Thiohalobacter thiocyanaticus: one gene and its partner. The protein of the gene in region 1 interacts with the protein of each later gene in a pairwise test. Links are inferred from orthologs where the notes say so. Each region holds a gene or a part of one and is shown in the gene's direction. Other genes may lie near its edges.

Evidence for each region. The genes of interacting proteins can lie anywhere in the genome.
Region 2: the proteins of dnaB (region 1) and rep interact in binary tests that used the Escherichia coli proteins (3 or more experiments, as listed by UniProt). The link is inferred for Thiohalobacter thiocyanaticus from one-to-one orthologs.

What each region holds. Positions count from the first base shown.
Region 1 is NZ_AP018052.1:2,633,520-2,637,999, reverse strand. Bases 924-3,855 are described here. They hold dnaB (replicative DNA helicase), read left to right. Parts: upstream 924-1,656; coding sequence 1,657-3,054; downstream 3,055-3,855. Other genes in these bases: alr (alanine racemase), read left to right, coding at 3,051-3,855; rplI (50S ribosomal protein L9), read left to right, coding at 1,075-1,521; CFK21_RS12140 (DUF2232 domain-containing protein), read left to right, coding at 924-1,040. Outside these bases: rpsR (30S ribosomal protein S18), read left to right, coding at 1-73; more of CFK21_RS12140, read left to right, coding at 129-923; more of alr, read left to right, coding at 3,856-4,124; CFK21_RS12120 (tetratricopeptide repeat protein), read left to right, coding at 4,318-4,480. UniProt on the Escherichia coli protein: The main replicative DNA helicase, it participates in initiation and elongation during chromosome replication. Travels ahead of the DNA replisome, separating dsDNA into templates for DNA synthesis.
Region 2 is NZ_AP018052.1:165,308-169,019, reverse strand. Bases 1-2,938 are described here. They hold rep (DNA helicase Rep), read left to right. Parts: upstream 1-438; coding sequence 439-2,439; downstream 2,440-2,938. Other genes in these bases: CFK21_RS00775 (class I SAM-dependent methyltransferase), read left to right, coding at 2,484-2,938; CFK21_RS00785 (hypothetical protein), read right to left, coding at 1-213. Outside these bases: more of CFK21_RS00775, read left to right, coding at 2,939-3,194; CFK21_RS00770 (c-type cytochrome), read right to left, coding at 3,262-3,712. UniProt on the Escherichia coli protein: Rep helicase is a single-stranded (ss)DNA-dependent ATPase involved in DNA replication; it can initiate unwinding at a nick in the DNA. It binds to ssDNA and acts in a progressive fashion along the DNA in the 3' to 5' direction.

The sequences.
Region 1 (4,480 bases):
TCAGCGCCAGCTGGCCACCGCCATCAAGCGCGCGCGCTACCTGGCCCTGCTGCCCTACAGCGACTCGCACTGAGGCCTTGGGCGGCGCAGGCGCGGCCGCCCGGGCATCCCGGACCGCCGGGGGCTGAATGCGGGCACTGGCCAACTATGTCATGCGCGGCCGTCTGGCCGCGATCGCGGTGCTGGTGGTGAGTTCCTTCGCCGCCCTGCTGCTGCCGCCGCTGACCTCGCCGCTGGCCTATGTCGGCGGCGGCGCGCTGGGTCTGGTGACCCTGCGCCGCGGGGCCGGGGAGGGCGGCATCGTGCTCGCCGGCGGCCTGGTCGGCATGAGCCTGCTGGGCCTGGCCCTGGGGGATACGCCGACCGTACTGGTCCTGACCGGCCTGATCCAGTGGCTGCCGCTGTGGCTGGTCGCACTGGTGCTGCGGGTGACGGTGTCCTGGCAGCGCACCGTGCAGGCGATCCTGGGCCTGGGCGCGGCCTTCGTGCTGCTGCAGTACCTGTGGCTGGGGGATCCCGGCCAGTGGTGGGAGGCGCAGCTGCGGCCGGTGGTGGAACGGATGCAGGCCGGCGGCGGCCAGGACCTGGAGGCCATGCTGGTCCAGGTGGCGGGCTGGATGCCGGCCCTGGTGGCCACCGCCCTGATTGTCGGCATCACCCTGAGTTTGGCCCTGGCGCGGGCCTGGCAGTCGCAGTTGTACAATCCGGGCGGCTTCGGCCGGGAGTTCCGGGAATTCCGGCTGGGCACCGCGACCGCGCTGCTGAGCGTGGCGCTGCTGCTGATCGGCATCGCCACCGAAGGCGCTCTGGGCGGGCTGGCCGCCCAGCTGGTCTGGATTCTGGCCGCAGGCTGCCTGTTGCAGGGCATTGCCGTGGCCCACGGCATCGTCAACCGGCGGGGGCTGGCCCGCGGCTGGCTGGTGGCCATCTATGTACTGTTGCTGTTTGTCCAGCCTTACAGCGGCCTGGTGCTGGCCCTGACCGGGCTGGCGGACAACTGGTTCGATTTTCGTCAACGCGTCGCCGCCCCCCCGGCATGAGGGCGGCGGCAACGATCACAGCGTGAGGTGTGTCATGGAAGTGATTCTTCTGGAAAAGGTGGCCAATCTGGGCGCCCTGGGCGACCAGGTCAGGGTCAAGCCCGGCTATGGCCGCAATTATCTGATCCCGCAGGGCAAGGCCACCCCGGCCACCCCCGAGAACATCGAGAAGTTCGAGCAGCGCCGGGCCGAGCTGGAGCGCCAGGCCGCCGAGGCCCTGGCTGCCGCCCAGACCCGGGCGGAGAAACTGGAGGGCTATGAGCTGACCCTGACCGCCAAGGCCGGCGACGAGGGCAAGATGTTCGGCTCGGTCGGCACCTCCGACATCGCCGAGGGCCTGCAGGCGGCCGGTCACGAGGTCGAGCGTCAGGAAGTGCTGCTGCCTGAGGGCGCCTTCCGTCAACTCGGCGAATACGAGGTCCAGCTGCGCCTGCACGCCGACGTGGAAGCCACCATCAAGCTGGTGATCGTCGCCGAGTAAGGCCAACCCCCTGATATCCATCAGGGCTGTTGCACCTCATGCCAACCCCCGGCCGCGGCCGCTTGTCCGTGGCCGGGGGGCTTTGTATGCTGGCAGGCAATCCCGGACACGCCGCCCGCAGGTATAATCACACTCATGCCAGATACCCTTTCCACGGCCGATGCCCTGGCATCACAGACCGAAGCGCTGAAGGTCCCGCCGCACTCCATACCCGCCGAGCAGTCGGTGCTGGGCGGTCTGATGCTGGACAACGAGGCCTGGGACCGGATCGCCGACCGGGTGGCCGAGGATGATTTCTACCGCCGCGACCATCGCCTGATCTTCCGCGCCATCGCCGAACTGGCCGAGCACGGCAAGCCGCTGGACGTGGTCACCCTGGGCGAGTGGCTGGAAAACGCCGACCTGCTCGAGGAGGCCGGCGGCATGGGCTACCTGGGCGAACTGGCCCGCAACACCCCCAACGCGGCCAATATCACCGCCTATGCCGACATCGTGCGCGAGCACTCTATCCTGCGCCAGCTGGTGCAGGTCGGCACCGATGTGGCCAACAGCGCCTACTTTCCGGAAGGGCGCAACGCCCAGGAACTGCTCGATCACGCCGAGCAGAAGGTGTTTACCATCGCCGAGCAGGGCAAGCGCGGCCGCTCCGGTTTCACTGCCATCAAGGATCTGCTCACGAAGACGGTCGATCGCATCGACTACCTGTTCCAGCTCGACAATCCCATCACCGGCGTGCCCACCGGCTTCAACGACTTCGACGAGATGACCGCCGGGCTGCAGCCCTCGGACCTGGTCATCGTGGCCGGCCGCCCCTCCATGGGCAAGACCACCTTCGCCATGAACATCGTCGAGCACGCCGCGATCAAGAACAAGACGCCGGTCGCGGTGTTCAGCATGGAGATGCCGGGCGAACAGCTGGCCATGCGCATGATGTCCTCGCTCGGGCGCATCGACCAGCACAAGGTGCGCACCGGCAAGCTCGAGGACGAGGACTGGCCGCGGCTGACCTCGGCGGTGAGCATCCTGGCCGACGCGCCCCTGTTCATCGACGATACCCCGGCGCTCAGCCCCAATGACCTGCGGGCCCGTGCCCGGCGCCTGAAGCGCGAGCACGACCTGGGCCTGATCGTGATCGACTACCTGCAGTTGATGCAGTCCTCCAGCCGATCCGACAACCGCGCCGCCGAGATCTCGGAGATCTCGCGCTCGCTCAAGGCCCTGGCCAAGGAACTGCACGTGCCGGTGGTGACTCTGTCGCAGCTCAACCGCAGCCTGGAGCAGCGTCCCAACAAGCGCCCGGTGATGTCGGACCTGCGCGAGTCGGGCGCCATCGAGCAGGACGCGGACATGATCGTGTTCATCTACCGCGACGAGGTCTACAACGAGGACAGCCCGGACAAGGGCACCGCCGAGATCATCGTCGGCAAGCAGCGTAACGGCCCCATCGGCACCCGCCGGCTGACCTTCCTCGGCCAGTACACCCGGTTCGAGAATTTCACCATGGACGACTACGGCGTCGAGGACTTTGCATGACCCGTCCCGTCCGTGCGCGCGTCGCGCTCGACGCGCTGCGGTCCAATCTGGAACTTGCCCGCCGCACCGCCCCGCACAGCCGTATCCTGGCCGTGGTCAAGGCCAATGCCTACGGTCATGGCCTGGTGCCGGTGGCTCAAGCCCTGGAGGCCGCCGATGCCTTCGGCGTGGCCGGGGTGGAAGAGGCGCTTTTCCTGCGCCAGGCCGGCATTAAAAAGCCCATTGTCCTGTTAGAGGGCTTCTTTCATGGCGCCGAACTGGATGAGGTCATCCGGCATCGCCTGAGTCTGGTGCTGCATGCCGCGCATCAGCTCGAGGCACTGGCTGCGGCCGCGCCCGCGGCGCCGCTGCGGGTCTGGGTCAAGCTCGATACCGGCATGCACCGGCTGGGCTTCGCGCCCGGCGAACTGCCGTCCGTGCTGCAGCGGTTGCAGGCACTGGAGGGGGTGGAGCTGGCCGGCCTGATGACCCATTTCGCCTGCGCGGATGACCGTGCCGATCCCGCCACCCGCCGGCAACTCGAACGCTTCGACGCGCTGGCCGGGGGACTGGAGGGTGAACACAGCCTGGCCAATTCCGCCGCCCTGCTGGGCTGGCCGCAGACGCATGCCGGCTGGGTCCGGCCCGGCCTTATGCTCTACGGCATCTCGCCCTTCGTTGACAGTCTGGCCGTTGATCACGGTCTGCGCCCCGCCATGACCCTGGAGACCGAACTCATCGCTATCCGCGACTGCGCCGCCGGCGATGCCGTCGGCTACGGCGGGGCCTGGGTCTGCCCCGAGGCCATGCCGGTGGGGGTGGCCGCCATCGGTTACGGCGACGGCTATCCGCGCCATGCCCCGGCCGGTACCCCGGTGCTGGTCGACGGTCGGCCGGCGCAGCTCGTCGGGCGCGTCTCCATGGACATGATCACCCTCGATCTGCGCGGCCTGCCCGAGGCCCGGGTGGGCAGCCGGGTGAGCCTGTGGGGCGAGGGGCTGCCGGTCGAGCATATCGCCCGCGCGGCCGGGACCATCCCCTATGAACTGGTCTGCGCCGTGACCGCGCGGGTGCCGCTGGTGTATGAGTGAGTAGGATGGGTGAAGGCGCGCAGCGCCGTAACCCATCATCCGGCCGGGGTACAGCGATGGGTTGCGCTGCGCTTCACCCATCCTACCTGCTGACCACTGACCCCGGCACATCCCTTGCATTTCTTCCGGCAGACGCCGAAACGTCAAATCCGTGACTGCGCGTCATTATTGAGAATCAGCCGGAGTCGGACTCTTGGAAATCGCTTTCCGCCGCTGTCGCGGCCTGTGTCTGCTGGTGAATTGCCTGCTGTTGTGTCTGCCGGCCGCAGCGGCCGGATCGGAGGATATCGCCCGCCTGCTGCGCGACGGCGACACCACGGCCGCCTGGGAACAGGCCCGGATGCTTGCCCCCGAGC
Region 2 (3,712 bases), 2.5 Mb from region 1 along the record:
CCAGGGGGTCTCGGGCAGCAGCCCGTTGGCGGCCAGGCGCAGCCCGGCGATCAGAACCAGCAGCGGGAAGGCGACCAGCCAGGCATAGCCGGACAGCGCCAGCCCGGCGGCGGCAGCGCGGTAGCGCAGGGGGTGCTCGGCATGCCAGCGCCCGGGCAGCTGCTGCCAGGAATCGCGCAGGGACTGTATTCGATCGGTAACGGATTCCAGCATGGGGCGGCCTCAATACGATTACGGGATGCTCACCCCATCGGCACGGCAGGACCGGCCTTGTGCGGCCTCCTTCACAACTCCGGGAGACAGTGCCCGCGAGCCGGGCGGAATTGCCACACGGATCACAAAACCCATCGCAATCCGGTACCTGCAATCACGATTTATGGTCCCGGCGAAAGCGGGTAGAATGCCGGTTCATTCACTACCGTGCAGCGCATCCCATCCGTGGCAGATCTCAATCCCCAGCAGCGTGCCGCCATGCGGCATGTCGACGGCCCCCTGCTGGTCCTGGCCGGCGCCGGCAGCGGCAAGACCCGTGTCATCACCTGCAAGATCGCCCACCTGATCGAGGATCATGCCCTGTCGCCGCGTTACATCACCGCCGTGACCTTCACCAACAAGGCCGCCCGGGAGATGCGCGAGCGCGTCGGCCGGATCCTGAGCCGCGGCCAGGGCCGCGGCCTGTCCATCTCGACCTTTCATACGCTGGGCCTGAACATCCTCAAGCGCGAGCACAGGCGCCTGGGCTTCAAGGCCAGTTTCAGCATCCTGGATGCGGCCGACAGCGCCCACCTGATTCGAGAACTGATCGGCAAGTCACGCCTGGCGCTGGATCCGGACGCCGCGCGCTGGCAGATCTCAGATTGGAAGAACGACCTGATCTATCCGCAGCAGGCGGTGGAACAGGCCGCGGATGACCGCGCCATGGCCTGCGCCCAGCTCTATGCCCAGTATCAGCGCAGCCTGAAGGCCTACAACGCCTTCGATTTCGATGACCTGATCCTGCAGCCGGTGCGTCTGTTCCAGTCCGACCTGGAGGCGCGCGAGCACTGGCAGGGTAGGATCCGCCATCTCCTGGTGGACGAATACCAGGACACCAACGGCGCCCAGTACGAACTGGTCCGGCAGCTGGTCGGGCGGTTGGGATATTTCACCGCCGTGGGCGACGACGATCAGTCCATCTATACCTGGCGCGGTGCCCGACCCGAGAACCTGGCTCGGCTGCAGGAGGATTATCCCCGCCTGAAGGTGATCAAGCTGGAGCAGAACTACCGTTCCAGCGGCTGCATCCTCAAGTGCGCCAACACGCTCATCGGCAACAATCCGCACCTGTTCGAGAAGAAGCTCTGGAGCGCGCTGGGCTACGGCGAGCCGCTGCGCATCATCGGCTGCCGCGACCCCGACCACGAGGCCGAACGCGTGGTGTCCGAGATCCTGCACGCCAAGTTCACCCATGGCGCGCGCGACGGCGATTTCGCCATCCTCTACCGCGGCAACCACCAGTCGCGCCCGTTCGAGAAGGCGCTGCGCGAGCACCGCATCCCCTATCATCTGAGCGGCGGCATGTCCTTCTTCGAGTACAGCGAGATCAAGGATCTGGTCGCCTACCTGCGGTTGCTGGTCAACGAGGACGATGACCGCGCCTTCCTGCGCGTGGTCAACACCCCGCGGCGAGAGATCGGCACCACCACGCTGGAAAAGCTCGGCGAGTACGCCAGCGACCGCGGTGTCAGCCTGTTGTGCGCCTGCTACGAACTGGGACTGGCGCAGCACCTGAACAGCCGGGCGGTGAAGAAGCTGCAGGAGTTCGCCAACTGGGTGGTGAGTATTGCCGAGATGGCGAAGGGCGGTGATCCCATCGAGGTGTTCCGTCAGCTGCTGAGCGACATCGATTACGCCGGCTGGCTGCAGGCGCAGGCGAAGGATACGGACGAGGCCGACCGGCGCTGGGCCAACGTCGAGGAACTGGTGAGCTGGATGCAGCATGCGCAGCGGCAGCTCGACGGCGATGTCACCCTCGGCGACATCGTCGGCCGCATGAGCCTGATGGACATCCTGGACCGCAACCAGGACGATGCCGGCGGCGACATGGTGCACCTGATGACGCTGCACGCAGCCAAGGGCCTGGAGTTCCCGCATGTCTACCTGGTCGGCATGGAAGAGGAGATCCTGCCGCATCGCACCAGCCTGGAAGAGGACAGCCTGGAGGAGGAGCGCCGGCTTGCCTACGTCGGCATCACCCGGGCGCAGAAAACGCTGACCTGCACCTTCGCCCGCAAGCGCAAGCGCGCCGGTGAATGGCTCAGCACCGAGCCGAGCCGTTTCCTGGAGGAACTGCCGGCCGACGATATCGTCTGGGTGGACCGCCGGACCGAGGTCGATCCCGAGGCGCGCCAGGAGCGCGGCAAGGCGCATCTGGCCAATCTGAAATCGATGCTGTCCTGAGCAGCTGTTCCGCAGTCCGAGAAGGGAGCGCCATGTCAGTAACCATGCATATACATAATCCCGAACCGGGGCTGGTGGTGGATGAATTCGATGTCTACACCGAACTGCTGCCGCTGGATGGCGCCGGGATCATCGAACTTGGCTGCGGTGCCGCGCAGCACACCCGCGCCATTGCGGGAACCGGACGCCCAGGGTCCATCCTGGCCTGCGAAGTCGATACGGTGCAGCACGAGAAGAATCTCGCCATTGACGACCTGCCGGGTGTGACCTTCGTCCATGCCGGGGCCGAGGCCATCCCGGCAGAAGATGCCAGTGCCGACATCGTGATGATGTTCAAATCCCTGCACCACGTGCCGGTTGAGCTCATGGACACGGCCATGGGCGAGATTGCCCGGGTGCTGCGTCCGGGGGGTATGGCCTACATCTCCGAGCCGGTCTACGCGGGCGATTTCAACGAGGTGCTGCGCCTGTTCCATGATGAGCGCGAGGTGCGCGAGGCGGCCTTTGCCGCGGTGCGGCAGGCGGTGGAGGCCGGTCTGCTGGAACTGGCCGGCCAGCACTTCTTCCAGACCCGGATGGCGTTTGCCGATTTCGCCGACTTCGAGCAGCGGGTGCTGAATGTCACCCATACCCGGCATGAACTCGCCCCCGAACTCCATGACAGGGTCCGCAGGACGTTCGAGCAGCATCAGGGCCCCGAGGGTGCGCGCTTCCTCATGCCCATCCGGGTGGATCTGCTGCGCCGGCCGGGCTGAACCCGGGCATGAAAAAACCCCGCCGCGGTCACCCGGGCGGGGTTTTTTTCATGCCCGATGCTCAGGCTTACTGGCTTTCGGCCACCATGTGCTCGACCACGGCGCGGATCTCGGCCTCGGAGCAGTCCATGCAGGTGCCCATGGGCGGCATCGCATTGAAGCCCTCGACGGCATGCTTGACCAGGGTGTCCATGCCCTTGTCGATGCGCGGGGCCCAGGCGTCGGCCTTGCCCAGCACCGGGGCGCCGGCCGCGCCGGTGCCGTGGCAGGCGAAGCACTTGCTCTGATAGATCTCCTTGGCGCGCGCCTCGTCGACGCCGCCGCTTTCGGCTGCTGCAGCCTTCGCCGGGGCTGCGGGCTCGGCAGAGGCTGCGGCTGCGGCAGTACCGGCCTCGGCCTCGATGCCGCTTTCGTTGAGCATGTAGGCGATCGCGCCGCGCAGTTCATCGGCCGAGCAGTCGGCGCAGGTGCCTTTGGGCGGCATGGCGTTCAGGCCGTTGGTGGCCGTTTCCAGCAGG